DNA from 4 places in the Arthrobacter sp. P4_H3 genome. Region 1 is predicted to be linked to each of the others. Evidence: riboswitches for the same ligand, from Rfam matches in the RefSeq annotation. Region 1 holds a riboswitch; each other region holds the start of a gene.
What was found. Region 1 has a riboswitch for thiamine pyrophosphate ahead of thiD (bifunctional hydroxymethylpyrimidine kinase/phosphomethylpyrimidine kinase). Riboswitches for the same ligand answer to the same signal wherever they lie in the genome.

Region 1 (7,650 bases):
GGAACCGTGCCCCACTATCCTACCGGCTTTGGAAGGCTTTCCGGTTCAGCGTGCAGGCGCGGCGCGTCGAAGAACTTCACCTCGTACCGGCAGGACTGCCGGAAGGCCACCCGCATTGCCTGCCGTTCCATTTCCGAGGCAGCCCGGGCGGCGTCGTCCGTGATCCGCACCGCCTGCCTGGTGGCGGCGGCGAACTCCTCGTCCGCGTACGTCCGCAGCCAGTCGGCATACGGGTGGCCGGACGGCGATCCTGCGGCCAGGAACTGCCCGTGCAGCGTGGCCCCCACTTCGGCGTACAGCCAGAAACACGGGAGTACCGCTGCCACCAGCACTCCGTAGCTGCCGGAAACAGACGAGGCCAGCAGGTGGTCCACATAGGACTTGGTCACCGGCCCCAGTCCGGAGTCCACCGTCCGCGTGCTCAGCCACGTCCGGTGCAGTTCGGACTCGACTTCGAGGCATTGCTGGGCCGACCGCGCCCAGAACAGCTGCTCGGCCTCGGTGGGGGCGATCGCGGCCGCACGCGACAGCACCCTTGAATAGCCGTTCAGGTAAAGGGCGTCCTGGGCAAGGTAATAGGCAAAATGGCGTTCCGTGAGGGAACCGTCGGCCAGGCCGCGGATGAAGTCCAGCCCGTAGATGGCGTCCAAGTCCGGCCCAGCGTCCTGCCGGAGCACCGCGGCGAACCGGCCTTCCGCCGGCACGTCCTGCCCCCTGGGCGCCAGATGGTGGAAGTGGTGGACCGGGCCGTTGCCCGTCCCCACGTCCAGCACACCGGACTCCCGGAGCGCCCCCTGCAGCCACGGTTTCACAGCCCGCAAGGACGCCTCCCAGTCCCCCAGCCTTGCCTGCACGGTGGCCATGGCGGAAGACAGGGAGCAACCGGTCCCATGGCTGTTCCGGGTGGCGATCCGGTCACCGTCGACCACCACCACATCCTGGGCCAGCAGCCCTTCGGTGTTGACGAGCGCGTCCGGGCATTCCCCGCCGTCGAGATGTCCGCCTTTAACCAGCACGGTGGTGCCGGCCTGGGCGGCAAGCCGTTTGCCCTGGGCCAGTGCCGCCTCCCAGTCGCCCGCGAGGGGCTCGTTGAGGAGCATCGCGAGTTCTGCGAGGTTCGGCGTGATCAGGTCGGCCAGTGGGAGGAGTTCACGCAGTTCCGCTTCGGCGGCCTCCTGCAGGAGCCGGTCACCGCTGGTGGCCACCATGACAGGGTCCAGAACCACGACGCCGGGACGGGACTTTGCCAGCCAGTTGCGGACGGCGGCAATCACCGCGGAGTCACCCAGCATGCCGATCTTGACGGCGTCGATGCTGATGTCATCGCTGATGGCCTCAAGCTGGGCGGTCAGGAAGTCCGCCGGCGGAACGTGGACGGCCCGGACACCGTGGGTGTTCTGTGCCGTCAGGGCGGTAATGGCGGCCATGCCGTAGCCGCCGTTGGCGGCAATGCTCTTGAGGTCCGCCTGGATCCCCGCCCCTCCGGACGGGTCCGATCCGGCGATGGCCAGCACCCGCGGGGTAGCGCGCAGGCCGGTGTCCAGGGTGGATCCGGCCTCCGTGGTGGAGGCAGGGGTGGGCAGGAATGATGAAGACAAAGGAGACATCCCTTCGCCGGTGCTAGCCGGACAGGTTCAACGGGTGTGGATCTCAGCCGGCCCTGTGCGCGGCACCCCGTGTCAGTCCCCTAGCCTAGCCGTTTTCCTTTAACGGACTCGCGGGTACGGCCCGAATCCGGCGTATTACTACGCCCGGTTCGGACCGCACCCGCGGTGTCAGTCGGCTGGTGGGATCAGAGCTCGGAGGCCGGGACTCCCACGCCGAGGATGATCGGTTCGCTGGCCGGAGCCTTTGCCCGCGCATCCTTCTGTGCCGGTTCCGGTGCCTTCGCCTCATGGGAGTGCCCTGCCGCGGCTACCGGAGCGGTCTCGTGATGTTCCACGGACGTTTCGTTCGCTGCGCCCTGGGCACGGCTGGCACTCCGGTTGCGGCGCGGACGGCGCGCCCGGCCCTGCACCGCAGTGTGGTCCGTGTAGTCGGCTTCAGCAGCCTGGGCTGCTGCCGGGGCCCGCGTTTCCGGAACCCGGGCTGCCGGGGCCTGGACCGCCGGAACAGGCTGCTCAGCCGGTGCCGCGGCGCGCTCAGCCGCTGCAGGCTCGCCAAGGTGCGCGAACGCCTCGGCCAGGCGGTCGAGGGTCAGGGCCGCACCGGTGGCCGGCGATTCCCCTGCGTGCTCAACGAACGGAAGCGCAACCTTTTCGCCGCCGAAAGTCAGGACCGCGGCCGGCCGCCCCGCGGCAGCCGCCTCGGCGTCGGACACCTTGGCGGGCCGCGCCGTGGCGGGAGCGGACTGCGCCGGCGTTGACTGGACAGCGTGTGCCTGCCCTGCCGCCTGGGCAGCGGCAGCCGCCGGGGCGGCATGGCCGGCCTCGGCGTCGTGCAGGTGGGCGGCGTGCGCCGCGGCGGCGATGTTGGCCAGCGCAGCGCGGGTAGCTTCGGCCTTGGCGTGGCGCTCGGCATCGGTGGGCTCGTGATGGACCGCGGCCGGCGTCAGCGGAGCGGCCTCGGGAGCCTGACCGCCCTTGCCGCGGCGGCGGCTCTTGCGCTCCGTCCGCGGGGCCGGCTGGCTCTCCGTCCGCGGTACGTGATGCTCGGCGGCCACAACGTTGGCGCGGCGGTGTTCCACGGGCTCGTCGTGGGTGACGATGCCGCGGCCGGCGCAGGCTTCACACTGCTCGCCGAAGACTTCCAGCAGCCCGGTGCCCATCCGCTTACGGGTCATCTGCACGAGGCCCAGCGAGGTCACCTCGGCCACCTGGTGCTTGGTCCGGTCGCGGCCGAGGCACTCCACCATGCGGCGGAGCACGAGGTCGCGGTTGGATTCGAGCACCATGTCGATGAAGTCGATGACGATGATGCCGCCGATGTCGCGGAGCCGGAGCTGCCGAACGACTTCCTCGGCCGCTTCCAGGTTGTTCTTGGTGACGGTTTCCTCGAGGTTGCCGCCGCTGCCGGTGAACTTGCCGGTGTTGACGTCCACCACGGTCATGGCTTCGGTGCGGTCGATGACCAGGGAACCGCCGGACGGCAGGAAGACCTTGCGGTCGAGTGCCTTGTGGATCTGCTCGTCGATCCGCCATGCCGCGAAGATGTCCGTGTCCTTGGTCCACTTCTCGAGCCGGCCCACGAGGTCCGGAGCCACGTAGGTGACATAGGCCTCGATCGTGTCCCAGGCTTCCTCGCCGGAGACGATCAGCTTGGAGAAGTCCTCGTTGAAGACGTCACGGACCACCTTGATGGTCAGGTCAGGTTCGCCGTAGAGCAGTTCCGGAGCGAGGATCTTGGTGGACGTTGCCTGGCCCTCGATCCCTTCCCACTGGGCGCGCAGGCGGTTGATGTCGTGCGTGAGCTCTTCCTCGGACGCGCCCTCGGCTGCGGTGCGGACGATGACGCCGGCATCCTCCGGCAGGCGGTCCTTGAGGATCCGCTTGAGGCGGTTGCGTTCGACGTCGGGCAGCTTGCGGGAGATTCCGGTCATGGAACCTCCGGGAACGTAGACGAGGTAGCGGCCCGGCAGGGAAATCTGGCTCGTCAGGCGGGCGCCCTTATGGCCGACCGGGTCCTTGGTGACCTGGACCAGCACGGAGTCGCCGGACTTCAGTGCGTTCTCGATCCGGCGCTGCTTGCCTTCGAGGTTGACCACGTCCCAGTTGACTTCACCGGCGTACAGCACGGCGTTCCGGCCGCGTCCGATGTCCACGAAGGCGGCTTCCATCGACGGCAGCACGTTCTGGACCTTGCCCAGGTAGACGTTGCCGATCAGGGAGTCCTGCTGGGTCTTGGACACGAAGTGTTCCGCCAGGACGCCGTCTTCGAGGACGCCGATCTGGATTCTGTCGTCGCGCTGGCGGACGATCATCTGACGATCCACGGACTCGCGGCGGGCCAGGAACTCGGCCTCGGTGATGACGGTGCGGCGGCGTCCGGTATCGCGGGATTCGCGGCGGCGCTGCTTCTTGGCCTCCAGCCGGGTGGAGCCCTTGACGGATGTGACGCGGTTGTTGACCGGCGCCTCGCTGACGGCGCGCGGGGCACGGACACGGGTCACGGTGTTGGGCGGGTCGTCGCCTTCCCCTCCGGTGAGCTCAAGATCCTGGTCGCCGCGGCGGCGGCGGCGACGGCGGCGGGACGTCACGCCGTCCTCAGCGGTCCGGGTGGACTCCTCATCGGCGTCCTCGGCGTCTTCGGCCTCGCCGGTTGCTTCGCGGTCGGCCACGCGGCTTCGGCCGCGGCGCCCGCGGCTGCGCCGGCGACGGGCGCCGCCGGAGTCAGCATCGCCGTCGTCGCCGGTTTCTTCCTCGTCAGGTTCCTCGGCCGCAGCAGGGGTGACCGCGGGGGCCGGGGCCGCGGGGCGGACCACGGTGCTCAGGTCGGGTGCCTGGAAAATCATGGAAGTGACCGAGCCGGGCTCAAGGAAGAGCGCGCCCACCGGGCTGGCCTCCGCGGTGGCGGGCTTTTCAGCCACGGCTTCCTCCGGTGCTGCCGTTTCAGCAACGGGCGCGGTCTCCTCGGCGGGTGCGGCCTCCTCGAGGGGCGCAGGCTCGGCGACCGGCGCAGGTTCTTCGGCGGGGGCCGGTTCAGCAGCGGGTTCGGTGACGGCCACTTTTGCGGGGGCCTTGGCACGCGAGGCACGGCGGCGGACGGGCTTTTCAACGACGGCGGCTTCAACCGGGACGTCTTCCATGGGTGCCGCATCAGCAGGAGTTGCGTCTACCGGAGCAGCTGCGGCGTCCTCGGCGAAGACCGGGAGCGGCTCGGCAGGCTCGACTTTCCTGCGGGAACGGCTGCGGCGCGCCGGGGGCTTCTCCTCTGCGGCGGGATCCGTCGCAGGCGCCTCCGCCGGAACTGCCTCCGGTTCGCCGGCTTCGACGGCCTCCACCTTGGGGGCGGCCTTGCGCCTTGTCCGGGTCGCCTTCTTCGGCGCTTCCGGAGCTACTGCTTCTACGCTGGCAGCGGTTTCTTCATTAACGGCTAGAACCTGGTCATTATCCATATGTGGCGACACTCCTGCCCCTGATGTACCGCCACATCCGGCACCCATTGGGGCACATATTTGTCAAAACCCGCAGGCGTTGACAGAAGTCAATTGGATACCCTCAGGTTCGCACCGGCATTGGGGTGCGGCAGCCCTGGAGGGCCGGCGACGTCGTTCTGAAACCCGTTGTTCCTCAAGCCACAACCAGGTGCCGTCCAATGGCATTGCGGGAAAGCCGGGATCTATCGTGGATCCGGACCGTGCCCTGCTCATCATTGGCGGTCTTACAAACGAGCCACCGGACCGGAATCCGAATGTGGATCGTATTCCAGCCAGCTTCATTCTCTCATACGCTCAGTCCATCGCGGCGGATGCAGTGCCGGTCAACTTACAATCAGGGCGCGGCCCGGCTGCAGTCTGTGCGTCCCTTCCAGCCTCCGGCGTTACAATCAGGGCGAGGAGCCCTCGAGAAAAAGGACGCAACATCCCATGCCCAGCATCTCCAATTCCACGCAGGACAACAGGGTGGGCAGTGGCCTCCGCGAGCGTGCAGCGGCCCAGGAAAGCCTGCCTCCTATGACCAGGGACAAGCGCTTCGGATGGCTCCTGGTGATCACCGGCATCGTCGGCTGGCTCGCCTCGGGCGCCCTCGTCCTGGAAAAGCTCGAGGTCCTCAAGGATCCGAACCATGTAACGGCCTGCGACATCAATCCGTGGGTTTCGTGCGGCGCTGTCATGCAGACCCCGCAGAGTTCGGTCTTCGGCTTCCCGAACATGTTCATTGGCATCGTGGCGTTCGCCGTCATTATCACCACGGGCATGGCTGTTCTTTCCGGCGCCAAGTTTGCCCGCTGGTACTGGCTCGGCCTCCAGGCCGGTGTGACGCTCGGCTTTGCCTTCGTGGTGTGGCTGTGGTCGCAGGCCCTGTATGCCATCCATATCCTCTGCCCGTTCTGCATGGTGGTCTGGGCCGCGATGATCCCGCTCTTTGTGTGGGTCACGGTCCGGAACATCATGCACGGGGTGATCAAGGTTCCGGCCGGACCCGCCAAGATCGTGGGCGACGCCGGCTGGATCGTCACGGCCCTGCTTTACGTGGCCGTCATCGCCACCATTTTCTTCGCCTTCATCCAGGTGTTCATCGGAACCTCCGGGTACTAAAACCTAAGAAAAAGCGCGAACGTACAGTTTGAGGCCCCCGTTTCTTCGGAAAAGGGGGCCTCAACTGTACGTTCGCGCCTAAGGCAGGTGCTTAAGTGTCCGTTCGCGCTGGTGGATGCTGTTAGTCCTGGAACCAGATCTTGATCTCGCGTTCGGCGGACTCCACCGAATCCGAACCGTGGACCAGGTTCTGCTGGACCTTCAGGCCCCAGTCGCGGCCGAAGTCGCCGCGGATGGTGCCGGGCGCCGCCGTCGTCGGGTCCGTGGTGCCTGCAAGGGAACGGAAGCCCTCGATGACGCGGTGGCCTTCGAAGATCGCCGCGACAACGGGTCCGCTGAGCATGAACTCAACCAGCGGCTCGTAGAACGGCTTGCCCACGTGCTCCTCATAGTGCTGCTCCAGCAGTTCGCGGCTGGCGTCGACCTTCTTGAGCTCGGCCAGGCTGTAGCCCTTGGCTTCAATCCGGCCCAGGATGGCTCCGGTCAGGTTGCGGGTCACGCCGTCGGGCTTGATCAGGACGAGGGTGCGCTCAATGCTCACAACTGCTCCAATGTGGTTGGTGGGGTTTGAACATAGTCTAGTTGGTTTCGCCGTCGGGGTGGGCGGCGTCCCACTCGGCCTGCTCACGTTCGCGCTGCGCGGCCTCGCGGTCGATCCGGATGCCGGTCCGTATGCCGTACCACCATGCCACGGCAAACAGGATGCCCACTACGAACATCATGGGCTCAAGGAATCCGGTGAAAATCAGGACCAGCTGCAGGATCCAGCCCAGGGCCACACCCCACGGCTTGGACAGCACGGCGCAGGTGAGCACGAGCACCACGCTCAGCGCGATGCCCACCGAGAGAATCAGTGCCGGCGGGAACTCGTCGCGCCGGAGGCCGAAGACCGCCAGTGTGGCGAAGAACGCGACGAACCCCTCGAGGACCAGGACCGTGGAGGCGAACATGACTTTGGTGGAGCGCCGCTTCTTGGGCATGCCCGGCCGCCACTCCCGCTGCGCCTTTGTAAGTCGAGCCATTGTCAGGCGTCCGCCTTTCCGAGCAGGATCCGGGCTTCCGCCACGAGCGTGATGGAACCCGTCACCAGGACGCCGCCGGCGAGGTCCTCGTTGGCTTCGGCGTGCTCCACGGCCCATTCCAGTGCGTCGTCGAGCTTTTCGGCCACATGGATGTTGTCTTCGCCGAAGCCCAGGTCCAGCGCCAGTTCCGCCAGGTCCTCGGCCGGTACTGCCCGCGGCGAGTTGGACTGGGTGAAGCAGTATTCCGCGGCGAGGTCGCCCAGGGACTCCTTGAGCTGGCGGAGGATCTCCTCCGCGTCCTTCTCCTTCAGGACGCCCACCACCAGCACCAGTTTGGTGAAGCTGAAGGCTTCATGGATGGCTTCGGCCGAAACCCTGATGCCCTCGGGGTTGTGGGCGGCATCCACGATGATGGTCGGAGCAGTGCGGAGG
Region 2 (7,650 bases), on a different contig from region 1:
AAGGCGTTCCATCCGCGCTGCCAGCTGGTCCGAGGCGGCCATGATCTCCGGCAGGGAGGGGAGTGCCTCCCGGGCCCAGCCGGGAACAGCCGTGCGGTTGCTCAGCGCTTCACAGATCACCAGGACAAAACGGTCGATCAGCCGGCGCAGCGGGGCAGTGGTGTGCGCATATGCCGCCCCGATGGCCGACTGGATGGCGTCATCCGGAACGGTGCCGTCAAAGGGCGTGTAGCCGGCGCCCCGGAACAGCATCCCGGCGGAGTGCATGATGGCCAGCTGCTGCGGGTCGGTGGGATCAAGGGACCGGAGGTACTCGCCGTAGCTGGCCTGGCCGTCCCAGGGCTTTCCCAGGGCGTGCGTCTGCCGCTTGAAATGCAGGAGGGAGCGTTCGTCCGGCGCCGGCATGGTGCGCAGGATGCCCACCTTGCCCTCGAGCATCAGGTCCGCGGCCGCCATGCCCGTCATCAGGGAGATCTGCGCGTTCCAGTCCTCCACCGGGAGGGAAGGCGCGGCGACGATGCGGTAGCCGCCGTCGGGCAGTTGCTCGATTTCCTGGTCCGGCATGTTCAGGCTGGCGCCCCCGCGCAGCCTCTCCAGTTCCACGCGTTTGAGCCCCACCTCCTTGAGGAGCTGCAGGACCGGGCCGGCCGCGCCCGAATCGAGGTCCTCCTGGACGCTCCTGTAGCTGAGTTTCGCCCGGCTCTGGATCCTGGCCCGGCGCACCAGCACGGACTGCACATGCGCCGCCTGATCCAGCTCGAACTCCCAGACGAACGCGGCGCACAGTTGGCCCGCCAGCAGGCTGCCGGCACTCTCGCTGATGATTTCCGGATGGAGCGGGATCCGCCCGTCGGGGGCGTAGAAGGTCTGCCCGCGGCGGCGGGTTTCGGCGTCGAGTGCCCCGCCTGGCTGCACGAAGGATGGCACATCGGCGATGGCATAGAGGACCTTGTAGCCACCGCCGGACCGTTCAATGAACAGGGCCTGGTCCAGGTCTGTCGAGGAAGGGGGATCGATGGTCAGGAATTCCACGTCCGTGAGGTCGAAGTCAGGCATCTTGTGCTCCGCAATGGCCGCCAGCGCATCCTGAAGGGCATCATCAGGGAAGGGGCCGGGAAGCTCTAATTCCGTCCGGAGCGCGTGCAGCGCCTCGGCCAGACGGTTGGTCTGCTCGTGGACACTTGGAGACAGGCGATGATGTGACACGAAAGTCAGATTAGCTCGAATTGCGCCATTAGTCTTGGCTGATGAGCTCATCCCCGGCTGACACCGCTCGTTACAACCGCTTCGTCGCAGACCTGTTCGGAATGATGGCCTACGGGGAGCTGTCGGCCTTCGAGAGGTTCTCCGCGGACGCGCGGTATTCGCCCACCCTCCACGACCGCGCCGTACTTGGCAGGATTGCCGTGGTTGAGTTCCGGCACTACGAGCTGGTGAGCTCCCGGCTGGCCAGTATGAACATCGATGCCGAGGACGCCATGCTGCCGTTCCAGGCTGCCGTGGACTACTTCCACTCGCGGACACGCCCGGCGGACTGGTTCGAATCCCTGATGAAGGCCTACGTCATCGACACGGTCTCAGCCGACTTTTACCGGGCCATCTCGCAGTATGTGGATTCCGCCACGCGCGAACTCATAGAACAGATCCAGGACTCCGAAGAGACCACCGAGGTCCTTCGCGAACGGCTCAAAAGCGCCCTGGCCGATGACCCCAGGCTCGCGTCGAGACTTGCGCTCTGGGGCAGGCGGCTGCTGGGCGAAGCATTGACCCAGGCACAGCGCGTCAGCTACGAGCACGCCTTCCTGGCAAGCCTGATCGGCGGCGAGGACAACGCCACAGCGAAAGAGCTGGTCAGCGGGCTGATCTCCGGCCTGGCGCGGAACCATTCACGGCGTATGACGCAGCTCGGCCTGACCGGCTAGACGTCCTGCTGGCCGGCGTCGAGCGCCTCCAACAGCGACTTGGCCGCTGCGGCCGGGTCGTCTGCCTCGGTAATGGCGCGGACCACCACGATGCGCTGCGCTCCGGCAGCCACGACTTGTTCAACGCTGCCCAGGTCGATGCCGCCGATGGCGAACCACGGCAGCGGCGAACCGCCAGCGGTCGCTCCATCCGCGCGGTCAGCTGTTTTGCCTGTTGTTTTGCCGATGGCACTGGCCGCGTAGCGGACCAGGTCGAGGCCGACGGCGGCCCGGCCCGGCTTGGTGGGAGTGGCCCACACCGGCCCCACGCAGAAGTAGTCCAGTCCGCCGGGACCGGCAGAGTCGGCGATGGCGGCGTCGATCTGCTCCGGGCTGTGGGTTGACAGGCCGATCACGGCGTCATCGCCGAGGAATTTCCGGGCCGAAGCCAGGGGAAGGTCCTTCTGCCCGATGTGGAGAACCGGGGCGCCGGCGAGCGAGGCGATGTCGGCGCGGTCGTTGACCGACCACAGCCGGCCGTGGCGGCGTGCCGCAGCCTCCAGCACTTCAAGCAGCTCGAGCTCTTCGGCGGCCTCCAGGTTCTTGTCCCGGAGCTGGATGATGTCAACGCCGCCGGCATAGGCGGCATCGACGAAGTCCCCGAAATCGCCCCGGTCGGTGCGGGCATCGGTGCAGAGGTACAGGCGGGCGCTGGTGAGGACGGCGTGCTCGGTCATGTCACCAGCCTAGTTCCTCTAAACTGGGGTGGTACCGCGGGAGCCCGCCGCAGCTGTCACAAAGCTGCAGGGCTGAGAGGGCGTCAGAGCCGACCGCTTGACCTGATCCGGTTAGTACCGGCGTAGGGAAGGATGACAATGAACCCGCAACCCGCAGCAGGCCTTCCCGCCGCACGCGCCCGGGAAATCAACGCCGACGTCGCCGTCATCGGCGGAGGGGTCATCGGCCACGGCATCGCCTGGGAAGCCCGGCAGTCCGGCAGGTCCGTGGTGCTCATCGACGACGCACCGGGTACTGGCGCCAGTTGGGCCGCCGCCGGCATGCTGGCGCCCGTGAGCGAACTCCATTACCAGGAGGAACAGCTCCTGGAACTCATGCTCCACTCCTCGGGGCTGTGGCCCGCCTTCGCCGCAGGCCTCGAGGCGCAGGATACCGGCGCCGGAGCCGCCGGCACCGGCTACCTCACGACGTCGACCCTCGCCGTCGGGGCCGACGCCGCCGACCGCCGGGCGCTTGCCGACCTGCGGGGAGTCCAGCAGGCAAGCGGCCTCACAGTGGAACCGCTGACCGTCAGGGAAGCACGGGCCCGCGAGCCGCTGCTGAGCCCCGGGATCTCCTGCGCCTTCGACATTCCGGCCGACCACCAGGTGGATCCCCGCCGGCTCCTCGCCCTGATCGCAGAGTCCCTGGCAGGTACCGCCGTGCATGAGCGGGCCGCCGGCCTGCTCTGGGAGGACGGGCGGGTCAGCGGGGTCGGCCTGGCCGGGGGAGGCACCGTGAACGCCGGGGAGACCATCGTTGCCAACGGGCTGGGGTCTGCGGCACTGGGCGGGCTGCCACCAGGCCTGAGGCTGCCGCTCCGCCCGGTGTACGGTGACATCCTGCGCCTGCGTGTTCCCGCTTACCTGCAGCCGCTGGTGACATCAACTGTCCGCGGCATGGTCCACGGAATCCCCGTCTACATCGTTCCCCGGCAGGACGGAACGGTGGTGATCGGGGCGACGCAGCGCGAAGACGCCCTCGCCGCTGCGGACGTTGAAGGCACCGGCACTGAACCGGCGGCACCTGCCGAAACCGCCGTTTCAGCCGGCGGCGTCTACCAGCTGCTCCGCGACGCGCAGGTGCTGGTGCCGGCCGTCGCTGAACTGGAGCTCCTGGAAGCCACCGCCAGGGCCCGTCCGGGAACGCCGGACAACGCGCCGCTGCTGGGGCGGGTCGCGGACGCCCGCACCGGCCGGGACATTGAAGGGCTGATCATTGCCACCGGATTCTTCCGTCACGGCGTCCTGCTGACGCCTGCGGCCGCTGCCATCTGCAGGCAGCTGATGGACGGCAACGCCGACCCGCGCTGGGCGCCGTTCCGGCCTGACCGGTTCTCCCGTTTTCCGGCACCGTCCGCAACCACAGTCACAATTGACCCGAACAAGGAAACAGCATGAACATCAAACTGAACGGCACGGTCCACGCGGTCGACGACGGCGCGTCCGTCACCACCCTCATCAGCCAGGTCACCGGCAGGAACCTCGCCCCCAACGGGCAGGCTGCCGACGGCCAAAAACTGGGAGTGGCGGTTGCGAGAAACTCCGAGGTAGTGCCGCGCAGCCAGTGGTACGTCACGGCGCTCGCCGAGGGCGACGACGTCGAACTCGTTACAGCGGTACAGGGAGGTTGAGCATCATGGCAGGAAGTACTGTTGCCGGCACGGCACAGGCACAGCAGGCGGCGGACCCCTTCATTGTGGACGGTGTTCCGCTGGGGTCCCGGCTGATCATGGGCACCGGCGGTGCGCCCAGCCTGGACGGGCTGGGCGCGGCACTAATCGCTTCCGGCACGGAGCTGACCACCGTGGCCATGCGCCGCTACTCGCCGGCCGAAACAGGCTCGCTGTTCCAGCTCCTGGTGGACCACAACATTCGGGTCCTGCCCAACACCGCCGGGTGTTTCACGGCCAGGGACGCAGTCATGACGGCGGAACTGGCGCGGGAGGCGCTGGAAACGGACTGGGTCAAACTTGAAGTGATTGCCGACGAACACACGCTCCTGCCGGACGCCGTGGAGCTGGTGGACGCCACCGAGCAACTCGTCAACCGCGGGTTCAAGGTGTTCGCCTACACCAACGACGACCCCGTGCTGGCGCTGCGGCTGGAGAACCTCGGAGCCACCGCCGTGATGCCGCTCGGCTCACCCATCGGTACCGGCCTGGGCATCCTGAACCCGCACAACATCGAACTCATTGTTTCCCGCGCATCCGTTCCCGTGGTGCTGGACGCCGGCATCGGCACCGCGTCCGATGCGGCGCTCGCCATGGAACTGGGCTGCGACGCCGTCCTGCTGGCCACAGCGGTCACCCGGGCGCAGAACCCGGCGATGATGGGGGAGGCCTTCAAACACGCGGTCATCGCCGGTAGGCTGGCGAAAGCGGCCGGCCGGATTCCGCGTCGCGAGCATGCTCTGGCGTCGTCGGCCATGGAAGGCCGGGCGGAGTTCCTCTAGGCAGTCCGAGACCATCCAAGGGAGCCAACGGTGACCGGCAAGGAAGACGTTCTTACCCGACCACGGATTGACGCCGCGCTGGCGGACCTTCCCGACTGGAGGTACCGGCTGGGCGGCCTCGTGACCGTCTACAAGACGCCCACGGCGGCCGGTGCGCTGGAGCTGATTGCCGCCGTCGGGCGCCTGGCCGAGGAACAGAACCACCACCCGGACCTGGACTGGCGCTACAACAGGGTCTTCATCCGCTTCACGTCCCATGACGCCGGCACCGAGGTAACGCAGCGTGACGTGGCCGCCGCGGCGGCGGTCAGCCAGGCGGCCGCTGCTGCCGGGGCCGCCGCGGAACCGGGGCTATACCGGACAGTGGAGATCGTCATCGACACTGCCAATCCGGGCGAGATTTCGGAAGTCTGGCGGACGGCCCTTGGTTACCGGAAAGGCAGGTACGGGGACCTCGCTGACCCGTACGGCCGCGGGCCAGGGCTCTGGTTCCAGGAAACCGCCGCGCCAAACGAGAACCGCTTCCATCTGGACATCCACCGGAGCAAGGCGGAATCCGGCCCGGCATTGGAGAAAACCGCGGCAACCGGAGCATTAATGAACCGTGACCACGCACCCAACTGGGTGGTGGTCACGGATGCGCAGGGAAACCGGCTGTGCCTGTGCACCGAGGAAGGCCACGAACCGGACCTGTAGCCTGCGCCGCGTCCGGACCGGGACCCCGGCCCTAGAGCCTCAGCGCTGCCGTCAGCTGCTTCGTGTCGTGCAGGGCGCGCTTCCGGCCCAGGTACACCGCGGCGGCGAGTGCCGCCCCGGTGCCCAGGACCATGGGCAGCACCCACGGAATCCACGTCAGGCCGGGCTGGTAGCCAAGCCCTGCGGCAATGAAGATGATCCAGCTCAGCATCCCCACGGCGGTAGCCACTCCCGCCGGCAGGGCGATGCCGTACTTCGCGTGCCGCCGGTCGTTGGCCCAGACAACAAAGCCTGCGGCCACGGTGACCAGGGCCACGATTACCAGGGAAAGCATTCGGTGAACTCCTTGCTGCAGAGCGGGTGGGACAAGTGAAGCGGCAGCCTAGAGCTGGCCGAAACCGACGCGGCGGGCTTCCTCTGCCCCGATTTCAACGTAGCCCAGGACGTTGGCGGGAATGATGACCACACGGCCCTTGTCGTCAGTCAGGCGAAGTTCGGCGCCCTTGGCGATGGATGCCTCGACGAGCTTTGCCACAGCGTCAGCATCCTGAGCCGATTCCAGCACAATTTCGCGGCCGATGTTCTGAATGCCGATCTTTACTTCCACAGCGAGGCCTCCCAGCCAATCAAAGTTCTAAAGGTGTTCTCTATTTGTAGTCTAGGTTTCCTTGGGGAAGCGCGAGATTCCGCGCCAAGCTAAACGATAGATCAGGTCACTGGCTACATCGAGGTCCAGGTCTCCGTCCGTTTCGAGCCAGTACCGTGCACTGACCTGCGCCATGCCGGCGAGTCCGCGCCCCAGCAGCTGGGCCTCCAGAGGAGGCAGTTTGGTGTCTTCGGCGATTACGCGGGCCACGGCGTCGGCAAATGTCTTGTTGAACGTTTCCAGGCGCGAACTCACGTCGGGATCGTTGATGAGGTCCGACTCGAACACCAGACGGTGGGCCTGGTCGTCGCTGGCAATAAAGCGGTAGTAGGCCCGCATGACGGCCTGGACGCGCTCGTCATTGTCCGTGGTCGAGCTCAGGGCACCCAGCATCAGGTCAGTCAGTGAGCTCAGGTGGCTGTCCAGGAGGGCGAGGTAGAGCTCGCGCTTGGAAGGGAAATGCTGGTACAGCACCGGCTTGCTGACGTGGGCGGTCTCCGCGATCTCGTCCATGGCGGCTCCGTGGTAGCCGTTGGCGACGAACACTTCCTGGGCAGCCGCCAGCAGCTGGGCGCGACGTTCGTCACGCGGGAGCCTCGCCGAACGCGCACCGCCGGCCCGCGTCAGTCCCGCGGCTGCCTTCCCGGCCGGTGTCCGATCAACCGGTGCCTGATGAACCACTGTTGGCCTTCTTTCCATTGCAGTTACCTACACTTTACGCGCGGGTAATATGACCTGGCGGCATCTTCGGGCATACATTGAAGTATGGCTTCCATGTTCACCGCAACTGCTGTCCCTGCAACCCTGGATCCGCTCGTGGAACCGGCCGACGCACTGACTGCGGAAGAGGTCGAGCGGTATTCCCGCCACCTCATCATTCCCGAAATCGGCACGCTGGGCCAACGCCGGCTCAAGAACGCCAAGGTCCTGGTTATCGGGGCCGGCGGCCTGGGCTCGCCCGCCCTCCTCTACCTTGCCGCCGCGGGGGTGGGAACCTTGGGAATCATCGATGACGACGCCGTCGACCTGAGCAATCTGCAGCGCCAGGTGATCCACGGGGTTGCGGACGTGGGCCGGTCCAAGATCGAGTCAGCCCGGGACTCCATTGCTGCGCTGAACCCCCTGGTGGACGTGCAGCTCCACAACGTCCGGCTCGACGCCTCCAACGCACTGGAG
Region 3 (7,650 bases), on a different contig from region 1:
AGCACGGTGGGGACAGGGGCGGGGTCAACTCCGGCCCGCCATTCCCTGCTGGCCGACTCGACCAGGCCGCGCACCAGGACGGCGATCAGCGCAGCGTCCTCGGCTTCCAGGCAGACGTCGGCCACACGGACCTCCACCGTGGGGTGGTTGCGGGACAGCCGCGCGTCAAAATAGATCATCCCCTCGTCCAGCAACACCCCGCTGTCCAGCAGCCGGGTGACCACGCGCCGGTACATGGAGTGCGTGCCGAAGATCTGGGACGGGCCCGACGTCGGCCACCGGTTCCAGGCCTGCGTGCGGTAGCTCTCGAAGCCGGTCTCCACGCCGTTCCAGAATGGCGAGTTCGCGCTGAGCGCAGTCAGCACTGCCAGCTTGTCCCTGATCCGGTCAAGGACAGCCACGCCTTCCTCGGGCGACTCGATGAACGTGTGAACGTGGAACCCGCAGGTCAGCTGCTCGTGGACCGTGAGCCCGAACCGCTCCTGCATGGTGGCGTAGCGCGGGTTCGGCGTGGTGTGCGTCGTGGAGGCAATCGGCGATGTTGCCAGCGCGGCCACCCGTGCGCTGTGTTTCTTGGCGGCGCGGTCGGCCAGTCCCCGGCCCTCGCGGATCTGGTGGAGCAGCTCCGCGTAGTCGAGGCACGGCCGCGTCTGCGTCTCGATCTGCTCAAGTTTCAGCTCGGCAGTCAGCCCGGTGGCGTCGTCGTCATTCGTTGAGTCATTCGTTGAGTCGTTCGTTGCGTCATGCGGGTCTGGAATCCTCGGCTTGTCCGGGGAATCGTCGGCGGCGAGCTTCCGCCCTGTCAGGAGGGCGTCCGCCAGCGCCAGCGGCTCCCCGGTCACGGGGTCCACGATCAGCAGCTCTTCCTCAACCCCGAAAGTTCGCATGCATACATTGTGCGCCCGTGACGCCGCGTTAGACAGGTTCCGCAACGGAAGCCCTTGAACGGACGGGCACGCCCTGGGACGCGCTGCGTCCCAGGGCGGACGTCAGTCCTGGAAGTATTCGATCTTCGCCCCGATGGTGTTGAGCCGCTCGGCCAGATCCTCGTACCCGCGCTCGATCACGTAGATGTTGCGCAGCTCAGACACTCCCCGGGCCGCCAGCATCGCCAGCAGGATGCACGCCGCCGGGCGCAGGGCAGGCGGGCAGCCCACCTCCGCGGCACGCCACCGCGTGGGTCCGTTCACGTAGATCCGGTGCGGATCCAGCAACTGGACGCGGGCTCCCAGCTTGTTCAGCTCAGTCAGGTAGATCGCGCGATTCTCGTAGACCCAGTCGTGGATCATCGTCTGGCCTTCGGCGTTGGCGGCAATGACGGCAAAGAACGGCAGGTTATCGATGTTCAGGCCGGGAAACGGCATCGGGTGGATCTTGTCCGCGGGGGCATGCAGGGCGGAAGGCTTCGTGGTGACGTCCACCAGCCGGGTGCGCCCGTTGCGGGCAAAGTACTCCCCGGAGATCTCCAGTTCCTGGCCCATCTGTTCCAGGGTGGCGAGTTCGATTTCCATGAACTCGATGGGGACACGGCGGACGGTGACCTCAGAATTGGTGACGATACCGGCGGTGATGAGGCTCATCGCTTCGATGGGGTCCTCGGACGGGAAGTATTCGATGTCGACGTCGACGGACGGCTGCCCGGTGATCTTCAGGGTGGTGGTCCCCACCCCCTCGATCACAACGCCCAGCCGCTGCAGATAGAAGCAGAGGTCCTGGACCATGTAGTTGGGGCTGGCGTTGCGGATGACCGTGGTTCCGCGGCGGTGCGCAGCGGCCATGATCGCGTTTTCGGTGACCGTGTCACCGCGTTCGCTGAGCACGAAGGTGCGGTTGTCGCCGTCGGCCGGCGGAGCCTGTACGGAATAGAAGCCGGACTTGGCTTCTACCGAAAGGCCGAACTGGCGAAGAGCCTGCATGTGCGGCTCCACAGTTCGGGTGCCCAGGTCACAGCCGCCCGCGTACGGAAGGCGGTACTCTGCCGACTCGTCCAGGAGCGGCCCCAGCAGCATGATGACGCTGCGGGTGCGCCGGGCGGCCTCCACGTCCATGGAATCAAGGTCCAGGACGGCGGGGCGGCGGAGCTGCAGGTCGTTGGCGTTGAGCCATGTGCACTCGACACCGATGCTGGTCAGCACCTCGACAATCCGGTTCACTTCCTCGATCCGGGCCAGCCGCCGCAGCGTGGTGGTGCCGCGGTTGATGAGGCTTGCACAGAGCAGCGCCACGCCGGCGTTCTTGCTGCTGTTGACGTCCACGGAACCGGAGAGGGTGCGGCCGCCCTCCACCCGAAGATGTGTCATCTGCGGCCGGCCGACCTTGACGATGCTGCGGCCCACAATGGCCTCAAGCCGCTGGATCATTTTCAGGCTGAGGTTCTGCTTGCCCTGTTCCATCCGGGCGATGGCGCTCTGGCTGGTTCCCAGCTCGGCCGCCAGCTGCCCCTGGGTCCAGCCTTTCTCGCCGCGGGCATCGCGGAGCAGCAGGCCTACGTGTTCAGCAGTCTCTTGAGTCATACGACGAAAATATCACGCATGAGCTATTCGGCCATGCGAATCGCCGGAAAATGCATTTGAACTCACGAAATATCCACTTCGTGCGATATGTGCGGGGTCGAACGCACAACGGTTTCCGCCGGACCCGGGCTAGGGATACTTGTCCCCATTGCCCGCACCGCCGCCGTGGCGCAGGATGAAGTAACGCATCTCTAGGGGGAAGAATGGGCTTGTACGGCCCCGCGCCAGGCCATGACCCGGATTTCAACGACGAGTCCCGGACGGCGTCGTGATGAACCGGTCCGCGCAGCGATCCGAACCCCGAACCATTTTCCTGGTTCTGCTCTCGCTTGTCCTGACGTTCGCCGTTGGCGCCTGCTCCCCTGGAGGAACCACCATGCCTGAAGGAATCGACAATCTGAACAGCCGGGTGCTGGAAGCGGCGACCACGGGCACGGAGCTGAGGCTGGCCGATGCCACCGACTTTGACTGGGACGAGGCCGGCTTCGTCACCGAGGGGACACCCGCGAAAGACATTGAGGCTGCGTTCGGCGAGGCGGTCACGGGGGAGAACCGCTACACGGCTTCCCCGGCGCTGTTCATCTTCCTCAAGGACGGCAAGGTCGCCAAGGCCGTTCGTATTATTCCGGATGCCTTCTTCGGTGGGGATGCAAAGAAAAAGTACGGGCGCGACGTCGTGCTTACGCCGCCGGAAGGCCACAGGGGATTCCTCAACTGGCGCGAATAATGCTGGCCCGTGACCACTCCGAGGCGGGCCCGGGCGGTCTATTGCTGCTCGAGGAACACCATGTTCCAGGTCCCCGCCCCGACTGCCGCGGAGACGGCCGCGGCGGCAATGAGGAGCCCGCCGAGCACCACCCAGATATCCAACGCACTGTACGTCGATTCGCGCGCCCAGGTCCGTTGCGCGCCGCCAAAACCGCGCGCTTCCATGGTGACCGCGAGCCGTGAAGCCCGGCGGATGGCCTGCACCAGGAGGCCGAAGCTCTGCCCGAGCGTCGCCCGGAGACGCTGCGCGGGGTTCCCGTGCGAGCCCACGCCCCGGGCGCGCCGGGCCATGCCGATGGTCTGCCATTCCTCCGCCATCAGCCCGACCAGCCGCATGGCCGCCAGCGTGCCAAGGACAAAGCGGTGCGGCAGCTTCGCCTTCTGGGCGAGGGCATCCGCCAGGTCGGTGGGATCCGTACAGCTCATCAGCAGCACCGCGGGAAGGGCGATCGCCAGTCCCCGCAGCAGGAACCCCAGCCCCAGCTCCAGCGAGCCTTCGCTGATGGACCAGATGCCGACGTCGAGCAGGATCCTTCCGGTGTCCGGCGCCAGGATCGAGGTGCTCCAGCCGCCCAGCGCGGCCGCCACGATCAACGGCCACCCGCGCTGCCACAGCAGCGCGACGGTCAGGCCGGCCAGCGGGAAGAGCAGCAGTTCGAAGGCCAGCGCCACGGAGGCGGACACCCAGTCGATGGACAGCGCCAGCACCACGGTCATGAGCATCACGACGCCGAACTTGGCCAGCGGATTGGCCCGGGTGAGCAGGGCATGGTTGGCGTGCAGGGTCAATGCTTCCCTCATGGCGCGGCCACCTCCGGATTGCGCGGGCCGGGTTCCTGCGCAGCAAGATTGAGCTGGGGCGCACCAAGTTTCAGCTCGGTGCCGCCCAGGACGTCGCTGAACTCCTGGTCGTGGGTCACGGACACCACGGCCGTGCCGGCGTCGAGGAGTTCGGAGAGGAAGGACGCCAGTTCCGCCCAGGTGTTGGCGTCCTGACCGAACGTGGGCTCATCGAGGATCAGCACCCTGGGATGGGCGGCCAGGACGGTGGCGACGGACAGCCTGCGCTTCTCGCCGCCTGAGAGTGTATAAGGGTTCGCATCCACGAGTTTGGTCAGCCGGAGGCGTTCCAGCAGTTCGTCCACGCGTTCCTCTCCGTGACCGAGGTGCCGGGGGCCGAACATCAGCTCGTCCAGCACCCGGCCGGTGACGAACTGGTGCTCCGGCTCCTGGAACACGGTTCCGATCCGCGCGATCAGCTGCTCCGCCTTCCATTTGTACGGGTCGATTCCGGCGCCGTCACTGAGCTCGACCGTGGCGGATACCTTACCTTCCACCGGCTGGAGCAGCCCGGCGAGGGTCAGGGCGAACGTGGATTTCCCGGAGCCGTTGGGGCCGGTGATGGTCAGCGCCTGACCGGCCCGGACCTGCGCCGTGATGCCGGACTGCACCGGGACCGGCGGAACGGTTTTGAAACGCCGGCGGCGGGGACGCTCGCGGGATACTGCCAGGCTTTCCGCGGCCAGCAGCAGGTCCCCGCCAGCGGGCATTCCGGCACCGTGCCCACCAGTGGCACCCGGCACTCCTGCGGCACCGGAACGCGTCCGGGTGGCGGGCACATACCCGGGCACCCAGACGCCGGCGGCTACGAGCACGTCCCGGGCCTGCGCCAGGACCTGATCCGGGGACCCGTCCAGGAGCACTGCGGATTCCGTGGCCGATCCCGGCTGCAGCACCACGATCCGGTCCACGAGGTCCTTCCACACGCCCACGCGATGCTCCACCACCACCAGCGTTGCCCCCGTTTTGTCCAGGCACCGGCCCACGGCGTCGCGGACCTCCAGCACACCGGCGGGGTCGAGGTTGGCCGTGGGTTCGTCCAGGAGCAACAGTCCCGGGCGCATGGCGAGGATGCCGGCCAGCGCCAGACGCTGCTTCTGGCCGCCGGACAGGGCCGACGTCGGATGGTCCAGCGGCAGGTGGGCCAGCCCGACGTCGTCGAGCGCCTCCCCCACACGCTTCCAGATGTCCCCGCGCGGTACGGACAGGTTTTCGGCGCCGAAGGCGACGTCGTCCCCCAAACGGGAGAGGACCACCTGCGTCTCCGGGTCCTGCTGCATCAGCCCCGCCCGCCCGCGCTGGGCGCGCGGCGGGGCGCCGTCGATCAGCAGGGCGCCCGTCTCGTCGGAGTCCTCGGCGTCCGGGGTGCCCCCGTGGTGGGCGCCGGCGTCGCTGTCACCGAGCACTCCGGCAAGGGCATGCAGCAACGTGGACTTGCCCGCGCCGGAGGGGCCGAGGAGCAGTACGCGTTCGCCCGGCTGAATGTCCAGGTCGAGGCCATGGACTGCCGGCTGGGACCGGCCGGCGTGCCGCCAGCCCCAGCCCCGCGCCGTGACCGCTGCGGGGCGGACGCTGTCGGTAAACGTCATGAGCAGTGTGCCGTCATCAGGAGAAGACGGGCTCCGTGGCTGCCTTGCGGGAGGCGAAGGAGCTCAGCACACCTGTCCTGGCCAGGCCGCGCGTGGCGATCCAGGACAGCCCCCCGGCGATGATGGCGCCCGAGATGGCGGTGAAGATGATGTAGGCCAGCTTGTCACCGGCAGCGTACGCGATGTTCCAGCCCCACGGCGCGAACGCATCGTTCAGTCCGCAGAAGAAGCCTGCAGCGGCGCCGGCCAGCAGCGAAACGGGCAGATTGAACTTCTTGTAGACGAACACGGCGAAAATGATTTCCGCGCCAAGGCCCTGGACGAAGCCGGAGAACAGCACGGACGCACCGTACTGCGAGCCCATGATCAGTTCCCCGGTGGCAGCCACGGTTTCGCAGAAGATGGCAGCGCCCGGCTTGCGGATGATCAGCATGCCTAGGACGGCGGGAATCATCCAGCCGCCGGCGATGAGGCCGGTCAGCGGCGGGTAAACGGCGTTGATGGGCGGTGAAACAGCGGCGGCACCCTGGGACCATGCCCAGAAAATAACGCCGCCGGCCACGGCGATCAACGCGGCAACAACAATGTCCACCACGCGCCAGCTCTTCTTGCCGTGGTGCAACGTCTGCTTTGCAGAAATATCAGTCATGTCTTCCTCCTGAGGTACAGGAGGGGAGAGTGCTTCCCGGCCGGACCGCGGCTTCCGCCGCCTGCTGCCGGACACTCTGAGAACTCGACTCCCTTGCGCCGGTACTAACCGGATCAGGTTCGAGGGTCTGCGGCTGTCCGCACTCTCAGCGCCCGCCTCCGGTTCCCCTGGACTGCTCCAGTGATGCCCGACGGCGACGCTCCCCTGTCGTATCAAATCGCCCTTGTGGGCGTTGATCAGTTTACACCCGGGAGCCCGCGAAATCCCGGGGGAAGTTGTCACAATCGGGTGGCCCGCCGCCTTGTTCCGGGGGAAGGCTGACCATGCTCCGCGCACCGAGGGGGCTAGGCTAGGGGAAGCCCTGTTTCCGCCGTCTTAGGAGTACCTGGAATGAGTCTTTTCATCAAGCTGCTTGGAACCGGAGTGAGCCTGCTGGCCGGATTCGCCGGCACCAAGGCCGTTGACGTCATCTGGGAAAAGGTCACCGGCAGGAAGCCGCCCAAAGGCGACAAGGATGACGTTCCCACCACCCTGCGCAGCGCCCTGACCTTTGCCCTGATTTCGGCAGCCGTCAGCGCGATCATCCAGGTTTTGGCCAACCGCGGCACCCAGCGTGCCATCACCCGCTTCGCCAAGAGCCAGGACATCGTCTAGCCCACACCCTTATTGGAATTTTTGTCCAGATAATGGCCGATGAGCGGGCTCGAAGTCGCGTTATCTGGACAAAAACTCCATGGGAAGTTAGGCCCGGCCGCTTGCTTCGTCGTCGTCCGCGTCACGTTTGTCGGCGGCTTTCTGCACCACGGCTTCCAGCTCGTCCGTGGTGAGGAGTTCCCTGTGCAGGTGCTTGGTGCGGTAGCCGGCCCTGCCCACCATGTGCGCGGACACCGGCACGGTGAGCACCTGGAAGATCCACGCCACGAACAACACGGGCCACACCCACCAGGTCCGCAGCTGCAGGCCCACCGCTGCCAGAAGCAGGAAGAGGCCCAGCACCTGGGGCTTGGTGGCGGCGTGCATCCTGCTCATCAGGTCGGGGAAGCGCAGCAGGCCAACGGCCGCGCCGAGGGACATCACGGCGCCCACCACCATAAAGACGGCTGAGACCGTGTCGATGACTGTGTCCACACCGGAAACCTCAGGATTCATTGGGCTGCTCCCGCCGGTCCGCCACGAAGCGGGCCACGGTCACGGACCCGATGAACCCGATGATGGACAGCGCCACGAGCAGCATCAGGTTGTTCAGGTGCCGGTTGACGGCCATGTCTATGCAGAGCGTGGCCCCGATGAT
Region 4 (7,650 bases), on a different contig from region 1:
TCAGGATCTCTTTGCCGTCGGTTGCTTCCACGACGATGAGGTCCTGGACCGGAAGGGTGTGCAGCCCGGAAACCTTGCCCACAACGGCGTCGCCCACCCGGACGTCGAGGCCGACGAGCTCGTGCTCATACCAGCCCTCGTCGTCATCCTCATCAAGCTCTTCGGTCTCGATGAACAGTTTCGCGCCGCGCAGGGCTTCGGCCTGGTTGCGGGTCTCGATGCCTTCAAAACCCAGCAGCAGGATGTCCTTGTTCCAGCGGGCGCTGTCCACGGTCAGCGTTCCCACGGATGCGGGCTCAACCACGAATTCCGTGCCTGGAATGAAGCGGTCCTCCGGCGCGTCGGTCAGGACCTGGACGGTCACTTCACCGCGGATGCCGTGCGGTTTGCCGATTCGTGCCACCTGAAGCTGCATCTGTTCCTCTGTTCCGGGAGTCGTTCTGTTCGGGTTCTACTGTGCGCGCCTACTGCCGCGCCGGGTCTTGCTGAAAACAGTCCGGCCCCTCCACCATGATCTGGTGAAGGGGCCGGACTTGAGACAAATATTGCGGGGCGTTTACCGGCGGCGGTCTGTGTCGACGACGTCGACCCTGACCTGTTCGCCGCCGGCCAGCGCCGCCACGACGGTGCGCAATGCGCGTGCCGTGCGGCCCTGACGACCGATCACCCGTCCGAGGTCGTCCTGATGAACGCGCACCTCGAGGGTGTCCCCGCGGCGGTTGTTCTTCGCACTGACCTTGACGTCCTCAGGACTGTCAACGATCCCGCGGACTAGGTGTTCGAGCGCTTCTGCCAGCAATTTACTCAGCCTCGGTGGTCTCTGCTGCTGCGTCGGCGGGGGCCTCGGCGGCGTCGTCCTTCTTGGCCTTCTTGGTGATGGCTTCAGGGATGATCACGGAACCCTTTTCCGGCGTAACGAAGGCAGCCTTGGGAGCCTTGGTCTTCAAGGTGCCCTCCTGGCCGGGGAGACCCTTGAACTTCTGCCAGTCACCGGTGATCTTGAGGATCGCGGCGACCTGCTCGGACGGCTGTGCGCCGACGCCGAGCCAGTACTGGGCACGGTCCGTGTCGACCTCGATGTACGAGGGCTCTTCGGTCGGGTGGTACTTGCCGATTTCTTCGATGGCACGGCCATCACGCTTGGAGCGTGCGTCCATGACGACGATGCGGTAGTACGGTGCGCGCATCTTACCGAAGCGCTTAAGGCGAATCTTTACGGCCACTTTTGTGGTCACTCCTGTTTCTGAAACGGGGTCGAGCCCGGCGTTCTGCACCCGTGGGGCGGGCCGTACTAGGGGGTTCTATAAGGACAGGATCCGGACGCGGAGAGAGGGGCCACGCAGATCGAGTACCTGTTCATTGTGCCAGATCAACGCCGGGATTTCGACTTGACACGCAGCGGCCCGGTCAGGACGACCAGACGTACAGCCCGGTTCGGGCATTGGGGTCCACGCTGCCGGCAAGCTGGGCAAGCCTCTGGACATAGCCGAGGGCCTCCTCGGACCCGAAGGGCATGTCCTCCTCCGCCGCCCATCTGGCCGCCACATCCTCCAGGATGTTGCCCTCGCCCTCGGTCTCATAGCTGAGGAGTTCCGCCAGCGCGCGGACCATGGCCTCCGGCACGCCCAGCAGTGAATCGCTGGCCACATCCACCATGGCCAGTTCGTAGTCCGCGCCCGCCGCGTGCACCGCTGTGCCAGCCAGGTCGCCGAGCTGTTCAATTTCAAAATCGCTGATGTCCGGAATCCGTAGCGCCTCCGGAGCCGCAGGCCCCCCGCCGTCGAGTACCCCCGCGCGCTTGAGCGCCTCATCGTGGGTGGAAACAAAGATTTCGGTGAAACCCATGGAAATCATCCTCATTCCGTCGGCGGTGTGATGGTCCTGACGAGCAGCTTTGCGGCTGCCCGGGGCCTTCCGGATTCAGCCTAACCCAGATGGACTTGCTGGTCAGCGCACCCTTAGCGGACCGCGACGCGGATCCGGTTGCGCCACGGATCCTCGAACCGCAGCTCCGCCCCCGTGTGGTGGGACTGGACGCCGGCCACCCGCAAACGGTCAGCGAGCGCGCCGACGTCGTCCCCCTCGGGAACTTCGATCAGGACTTCACCCAGGCCCAGCGTGTCCTGCCGCGGCCCTGCGCCCCTGCTGTTCCAGACGTTCATGGCCATGTGGTGGTGATAGCCGCCGGCCGAGACGAACAGGGCCTGCCCGTGCCATCCTGCAGTTTTCTCGAAACCAAGCGTGCCCACATAGAAGTCGTGCGCTGATCGCACATCGCCGACTTGGAGGTGGACGTGCCCGACGCCGGCCCGCGTCTCCCGCTGACCGCTCACCGCCTCCTCGGTCAGGTGTTCCTGCAGGAACCTCTGCGGCGGCAGGGCAAGGCTGTCCATGACCACGTTGCTGCCCTCCCAGGCCCAGGCCTCACGCGGGCGGTCCCAGTAGAGCTCGATGCCGTTGCCCTCCGGGTCGCTGAAGTAGAAGGCCTCGCTGACGAGGTGGTCCGCGCTGCCCGTGAACAGACCCGGTTCGTACCGGGCTGCGGAGGCCACCGTGGCCGCGAGCGACGCCCGGTCCTCGAACAACAGCGCCGTATGGAACAGTCCGGCCTCACCCCGGGCGGGAAAGTTCAGTCCGGGGGCCGGCGCGAGGTGGACCAAGGGCCTTCCGCGCCGGCCAAGGTACATGCCGCCGTCCTGCTCGGCCACCGGCTCCAGCCCGAGCGCCCGCTGGTAATAGTCCGTCATCAGCTTCATGTTCCCCACCTTGAGCATCACCGTGCCCATGGCGAGATCTGCGGGCAGCAGGTCCTTGCTGCTGGATTCTGCGGTCATGGCAACTCCAAACTCACGAAACTCCGCCACCGGCGTCCGGCGACGATTACATAGAGTTAAATTACTTGAAGCTTCAATTTATTCCTAGCGGAGCTGAGTGCCCCGAAGAACGATGTGTTTGAGATCCCGCAGCGTCGCCGGACTGATCCGCGGGTCCTGTGCGCACAGCACGACGTCGGCACTGGCGCCTTCCGCGATGCCGTCAGCCCCCAGCCATTCCCGCGCTGCCCATGACGCCGCGTCCAGCGCCGCTTCCGGCGGCAGGCCGGCAGCATGCAGCGCGTGGATCTCGTCCACGATCCGTCCGTGGCCGATGACACTGCCCGCATCGGTCCCGGCGTAGATCGGCACGCCCGCTTCGTAGGCTTCCAGGATCCGCTCGTTCCGCCCCTGCCACAGCGCCCGCATGTGCGCCGCGTAGCGCGGGAACTTCGCGTCGGCCCGGTCAGCGATTTCGGGAAAGGTCGCAATATTGATGAGCGTGGGAACAATCGGGACGCGCTGTTCCACGAACCGGGGCAGATGCCGCGGGAGAAGGCCTGTTCCGTGTTCGATGCAGTCGATGCCGGCGTCGAGCATGTCATCCAGCGTGTCCTCGGCGAAACAGTGCGCGGTCACCCTGGCGCCTTCATCGTGGGCGGCGCGGACAGCGTCCCGCACCACGGCGGCGGGGAACGACGGCGCTAGGTCGCCGGCGCCCCGGTCGATCCAGTCCCCCACCAGCTTGACCCAGCCGTCGCCCGCGAGTGCCTGCTTCCGCACTGCCTCGACCAGGCTGTCCGGTTCAACCTCGACGGCGAATCCCCGCAGGTAGCGGCTCTTCCTGGCAACATGCCGGCCGGCCCTGATGATCCTGGGCAGTTCGGGGCGGTGCTGGAGCCAGCGGGTGTCGTGCACGGCGCCGGCGTCGCGGACCAGCAGGGCGCCGGCGTTCCGGTCCGTCATGGCCTGCTCTTCGGCCAGGGACTCGGTAACGTCACCGGCGGGTCCGAGCCCGATGTGGCAGTGCGCATCCACCAGGCCCGGCAGGACCCAGCCGTCCAGCACAACATCAGCGGGAACGGCCGGCCGCTTGAACGTCAGCCTGCCGTCGACAGCCCAAAGGCCATGCCGTTCCTGGTCCGGGGCGGTGAGCACGGTCCCGCTGAATTCGATAATGCCAGCCATGGTTCAAGCCTAGTCCGGCGGGCTGCCGCCGCCGGACTTGAGCGCCATGTGACAAGGGCACCGCCCGGCCCTGTGGTAGCTTCGTTTACGACCACACGGGTGCCCTTGCAGGGGCTGAGATCGGGCTGACGCGGCCTGCGACCGTTGAACCTGTCCGGGTAATGCCGGCGAAGGAAGTGAGTATTCCGTGAATACACAAGAAACACAGCTGATCCCTGCCCAAAACGACGCCGATTCCGGCAAGCCGGGCACGATTGAAACGCAGTCCCTGAAGTCCCATTCGTTGGCGTTCATCGCCGACGAGGCCACCGGGATCAAGGTGCCGGTGACCGAAATTGCCTTGGAGGACTCTCCGGGCGGCGCCGCCAACCCCCCGTTCCGGGTGTACCGGACAGCGGGGCCCGGAAGCGATCCCGTGGTGGGCCTGGAACCGTTCAGGACCCGGTGGATCGAATCGCGGTCCGACACCGAGCCCTACAGCGGCCGGGAACGGAACCTGCTCGACGACGGCAAGTCGGCAGTGCGCCGCGGCGCCGCGTCCGCAGAGTGGAAGGGCGCGCAGCCGGTGCCCCGCCGCGCCGTCGAGGGCAAGACTGTCACACAGATGCATTACGCACGGCAGGGTGTGGTGACGCCCGAGATGCAGTTCGTTGCCCTCCGCGAGAACTGCGATGTGGAGCTGGTCCGCAGCGAAGTGGCTGCCGGACGCGCCATCATCCCCAACAACATCAACCACCCGGAATCCGAACCGATGATCATCGGCAAGGCCTTCCTTGTGAAGATCAATGCCAACATCGGCAACTCGGCGGTTACCAGCTCCATTGCCGAGGAAGTGGACAAACTGCAGTGGGCCACTCAGTGGGGCGCCGACACGGTGATGGACCTCTCCACCGGCGACGACATCCACACCACCCGGGAATGGCTCATCCGCAACTCCCCGGTCCCGATCGGCACGGTACCGATCTACCAGGCCCTGGAGAAGGTCAACGGCGAGGCCAACGCCCTCACCTGGGAGATCTTCCGGGACACCGTGATCGAGCAGTGCGAACAGGGCGTGGACTACATGACCATCCACGCCGGCGTGCTGCTCCGCTATGTTCCGCTCACGGTCAAGCGGGTCACCGGAATCGTGTCCCGGGGCGGCGCCATCATGGCGGGGTGGTGCCTGGCGCATCACCAGGAAAACTTCCTGTACACCCACTTCGACGAGCTGTGCGAAATTTTCGCCAAGTACGACGTCGCGTTCTCGCTGGGCGACGGACTGCGGCCGGGTGCGACGGCGGACGCGAACGACGCCGCCCAGTTCGCCGAACTGGACACCCTGGCCGAGCTGACGCAGCGCGCTTGGGAGTTCGACGTGCAGGTGATGGTGGAGGGCCCCGGCCACGTGCCGTTCCACCTGGTCCGCGAGAACGTGGAACGCCAGCAGGAACTGTGCAAGGGCGCCCCGTTCTATACCCTCGGGCCCCTGGTTACGGACATAGCCCCGGGCTACGACCACATCACCTCCGCCATCGGCGCCACGGAAATCGCCCGCTACGGCACGGCAATGCTCTGCTATGTCACACCCAAGGAGCACCTCGGGCTTCCGAACAAGGACGATGTCAAGACCGGCGTGATCACCTACAAGATCGCCGCCCATGCGGCCGACCTCGCCAAGGGCCACCCCGGCGCGCATGAACGTGACGACGCGCTGTCCAAGGCCCGGTTCGAATTCCGCTGGCGGGACCAGTTTGCCCTGTCGCTGGACCCGGTCACCGCGGAAGCGTTTCATGACGAGACGTTGCCTGCCGAGCCGGCGAAGACTGCTCATTTCTGTTCGATGTGCGGTCCCAAGTTCTGCTCGATGCGCATCAGCCAGGACATCAGGGACGAATACGGTTCAGCCGAGGCCCAGACGGCCCTCGCCGAGATGGCTGCCGGCATGCGCGAGAAGAGCAACGAATTCCTTGCCGCGGGCGGCAAGGTCTACCTGCCGGAGCTTAGCCTTCCCGACCCGAAGGGGCCGGGCGCGCGCAGCACTGCCGGTGAAGGAACCGCTAAGACGCCTGTGAGTGCTGACGCCGGCTGACCTCTGCGATGAACGACCGGATGACCCGGTCGCCCTCCACCGAGTCCTGAGGCCGGTGTCCGCCCGCGGCAACGCGGTGCAGGGCACCGGTTTCGCGCAGGTAGCCGGCGATTTCCTCATAAAGCGGTTCCCAGCCTCCGGTGAGCACCAGGGTGGGGACTCCCGGCACGATCTGAAGCGGAGCCTCCCACGGAGGTGCCTGCAGCCGGAGCCGGCGGGCGGCGCTCCGCGCCTCCGGCGTCGCCGGGTTGTCGCTGTGCACGGAGAACGCCCGCCGGACGAACTCCCGCTGGAAGTCATCGTCTGCGAGCTGGTGCCGCACATCAAACAGCGGCTGCATGAGGGCACGGTGTGCGGCGGTGGCCGGCAGTTCGGCAGTCAGGGACAGGCAGGCGGGCTCCACGAGGGTGAGTGAATGCACCAGGGCCGGTTGTTCGACGGCCGCCATCATGGCCGCAATGGCACCTTGGGAATGCGCCACAACATGCCCGCCGGCAGCGCCCCGGCCCTCGTCAGCCAAAGCACCCAGGACAATGTCGGCGTCGGCTTGGAAGTCCGATTCGAGGGGTTCCGCGGCAGTGTCAAAGCCATGGCGGCGAAGGAACAGAGCGTCGTAGGCCAAGGCCATGCCGTGCTGCTTGGGCCACGCGGCGGACCCGAAGGCCCCCGAGCCGTGGACGAACACTACGCGCTGCTTAAACATGGACCAACCCTATGGCAATCGCCGGACATTCCGGCCAGCAGACACCGGAGTTGCCCGTACGGGTGACTTCGCCGCCAGGAACTACTTGCTCCCGCCGAGGAACTTGTCGAAGCCCTTGGGCAGGTTGAGCTGTGACGGATCAAAGTCCGCTCCCTGCTGGCCGAACGCGGCGCCGCTGGGAAGTGCCTTCCCGGCATTCGCGCGCCGGGCCTCGGCGTCGCGGAGTTCCTGGGCCGCCTTGGCCGGGTTCCCGGACTTGGCCTTCTTCTTGGGCGCGCTCTTGACACCCTTGCGGGCACCTCCGCCGCTGCCCATGCCCGGCATTCCGGGCATTCCGGGCATCCCGCCGCCAGCTGCCATCTTCTTCATCATCTTCTGCGCCTGGGCAAACCGCTCCAGCAGGCCGTTGACGTCCGAGACGTGCATACCCGAGCCCTTGGCGATGCGTGCCCGGCGTGAACCGTTGATGATCTTGGGGGCAACGCGCTCGTGCGGGGTCATCGAGCGGACGATCGCTTCCACCCGGTCGATTTCGCGTTCGTCGAACTGCTCAAGCTGCTGTCGGATGTTCTGCGCGCCCGGCATCATCATGAGCATTTTCTTCATGGAGCCCATGTTGCGGATCTGCTGCATCTGGGCCAGGAAGTCGTCGAGCGTGAAGTCCTCCTGGTCGGCGAATTTCTTCGCCATCCGGGCGGCTTCGTCCTTGTCCCACGACTTTTCGGCCTGTTCGATCAGGGTGAGGACGTCACCCATGTCGAGGATGCGGGACGCCATGCGGTCCGGGTGGAACAGCTCAAAGTCGTCCACGCCTTCGCCGGTCGAGGCGAACATGACGGGCTTGCCGGTGACCGACGCGACGGAAAGGGCGGCAC

Region 2: another riboswitch for thiamine pyrophosphate. It lies ahead of thiO (glycine oxidase ThiO); the one in region 1 lies ahead of thiD (bifunctional hydroxymethylpyrimidine kinase/phosphomethylpyrimidine kinase).
Region 3: another riboswitch for thiamine pyrophosphate. It lies ahead of AC1DRE_RS10275 (ECF transporter S component); the one in region 1 lies ahead of thiD (bifunctional hydroxymethylpyrimidine kinase/phosphomethylpyrimidine kinase).
Region 4: another riboswitch for thiamine pyrophosphate. It lies ahead of thiC (phosphomethylpyrimidine synthase ThiC); the one in region 1 lies ahead of thiD (bifunctional hydroxymethylpyrimidine kinase/phosphomethylpyrimidine kinase).

The regions. Positions count from the first base shown of each region.
Region 1 covers NZ_JBFUKK010000001.1:640,084-647,733, forward strand. The annotation lists gene thiD (bifunctional hydroxymethylpyrimidine kinase/phosphomethylpyrimidine kinase) at 15-1,607, opposite strand; TPP riboswitch at 1,590-1,687, opposite strand; gene AC1DRE_RS02960 (Rne/Rng family ribonuclease) at 1,793-5,053, opposite strand; gene AC1DRE_RS02965 (vitamin K epoxide reductase family protein) at 5,525-6,196, shown strand; gene ndk (nucleoside-diphosphate kinase) at 6,318-6,737, opposite strand; gene AC1DRE_RS02975 (DUF4233 domain-containing protein) at 6,775-7,218, opposite strand; gene AC1DRE_RS02980 (bifunctional folylpolyglutamate synthase/dihydrofolate synthase) at 7,221-7,650, opposite strand, start outside.
Region 2 covers NZ_JBFUKK010000002.1:25,201-32,850, forward strand. The annotation lists gene AC1DRE_RS03500 (RNB domain-containing ribonuclease) at 1-1,206, opposite strand, end outside; gene AC1DRE_RS03505 (ferritin-like domain-containing protein) at 1,248-1,922, shown strand; gene thiE (thiamine phosphate synthase) at 1,919-2,638, opposite strand; TPP riboswitch at 2,665-2,784, shown strand; gene thiO (glycine oxidase ThiO) at 2,771-4,078, shown strand; gene thiS (sulfur carrier protein ThiS) at 4,075-4,311, shown strand; gene AC1DRE_RS03525 (thiazole synthase) at 4,317-5,132, shown strand; gene AC1DRE_RS03530 (4a-hydroxytetrahydrobiopterin dehydratase) at 5,163-5,828, shown strand; gene AC1DRE_RS03535 (hypothetical protein) at 5,860-6,162, opposite strand; gene AC1DRE_RS03540 (DUF3107 domain-containing protein) at 6,211-6,435, opposite strand; gene AC1DRE_RS03545 (TetR/AcrR family transcriptional regulator) at 6,487-7,173, opposite strand; gene moeB (molybdopterin-synthase adenylyltransferase MoeB) at 7,240-7,650, shown strand, end outside.
Region 3 covers NZ_JBFUKK010000005.1:451,401-459,050, forward strand. The annotation lists gene AC1DRE_RS10250 (glutamate--cysteine ligase 2) at 1-887, opposite strand, end outside; gene AC1DRE_RS10255 (UDP-N-acetylglucosamine 1-carboxyvinyltransferase) at 990-2,513, opposite strand; gene AC1DRE_RS10260 (hypothetical protein) at 2,890-3,240, shown strand; gene AC1DRE_RS10265 (energy-coupling factor transporter transmembrane component T family protein) at 3,279-4,082, opposite strand; gene AC1DRE_RS10270 (ABC transporter ATP-binding protein) at 4,079-5,710, opposite strand; gene AC1DRE_RS10275 (ECF transporter S component) at 5,727-6,359, opposite strand; TPP riboswitch at 6,432-6,575, opposite strand; gene AC1DRE_RS10280 (DUF4235 domain-containing protein) at 6,750-7,013, shown strand; gene mnhG (monovalent cation/H(+) antiporter subunit G) at 7,101-7,508, opposite strand; gene AC1DRE_RS10290 (MrpF/PhaF family protein) at 7,498-7,650, opposite strand, start outside.
Region 4 covers NZ_JBFUKK010000002.1:376,931-384,580, reverse strand. The annotation lists gene rimM (ribosome maturation factor RimM) at 1-415, opposite strand, end outside; gene AC1DRE_RS05070 (RNA-binding protein) at 557-799, opposite strand; gene rpsP (30S ribosomal protein S16) at 801-1,223, opposite strand; gene AC1DRE_RS05060 (hypothetical protein) at 1,408-1,845, opposite strand; gene AC1DRE_RS05055 (VOC family protein) at 1,959-2,834, opposite strand; gene AC1DRE_RS05050 (amidohydrolase family protein) at 2,919-4,001, opposite strand; TPP riboswitch at 4,087-4,194, shown strand; gene thiC (phosphomethylpyrimidine synthase ThiC) at 4,189-6,072, shown strand; gene AC1DRE_RS05040 (alpha/beta fold hydrolase) at 6,041-6,775, opposite strand; gene ffh (signal recognition particle protein) at 6,857-7,650, opposite strand, start outside.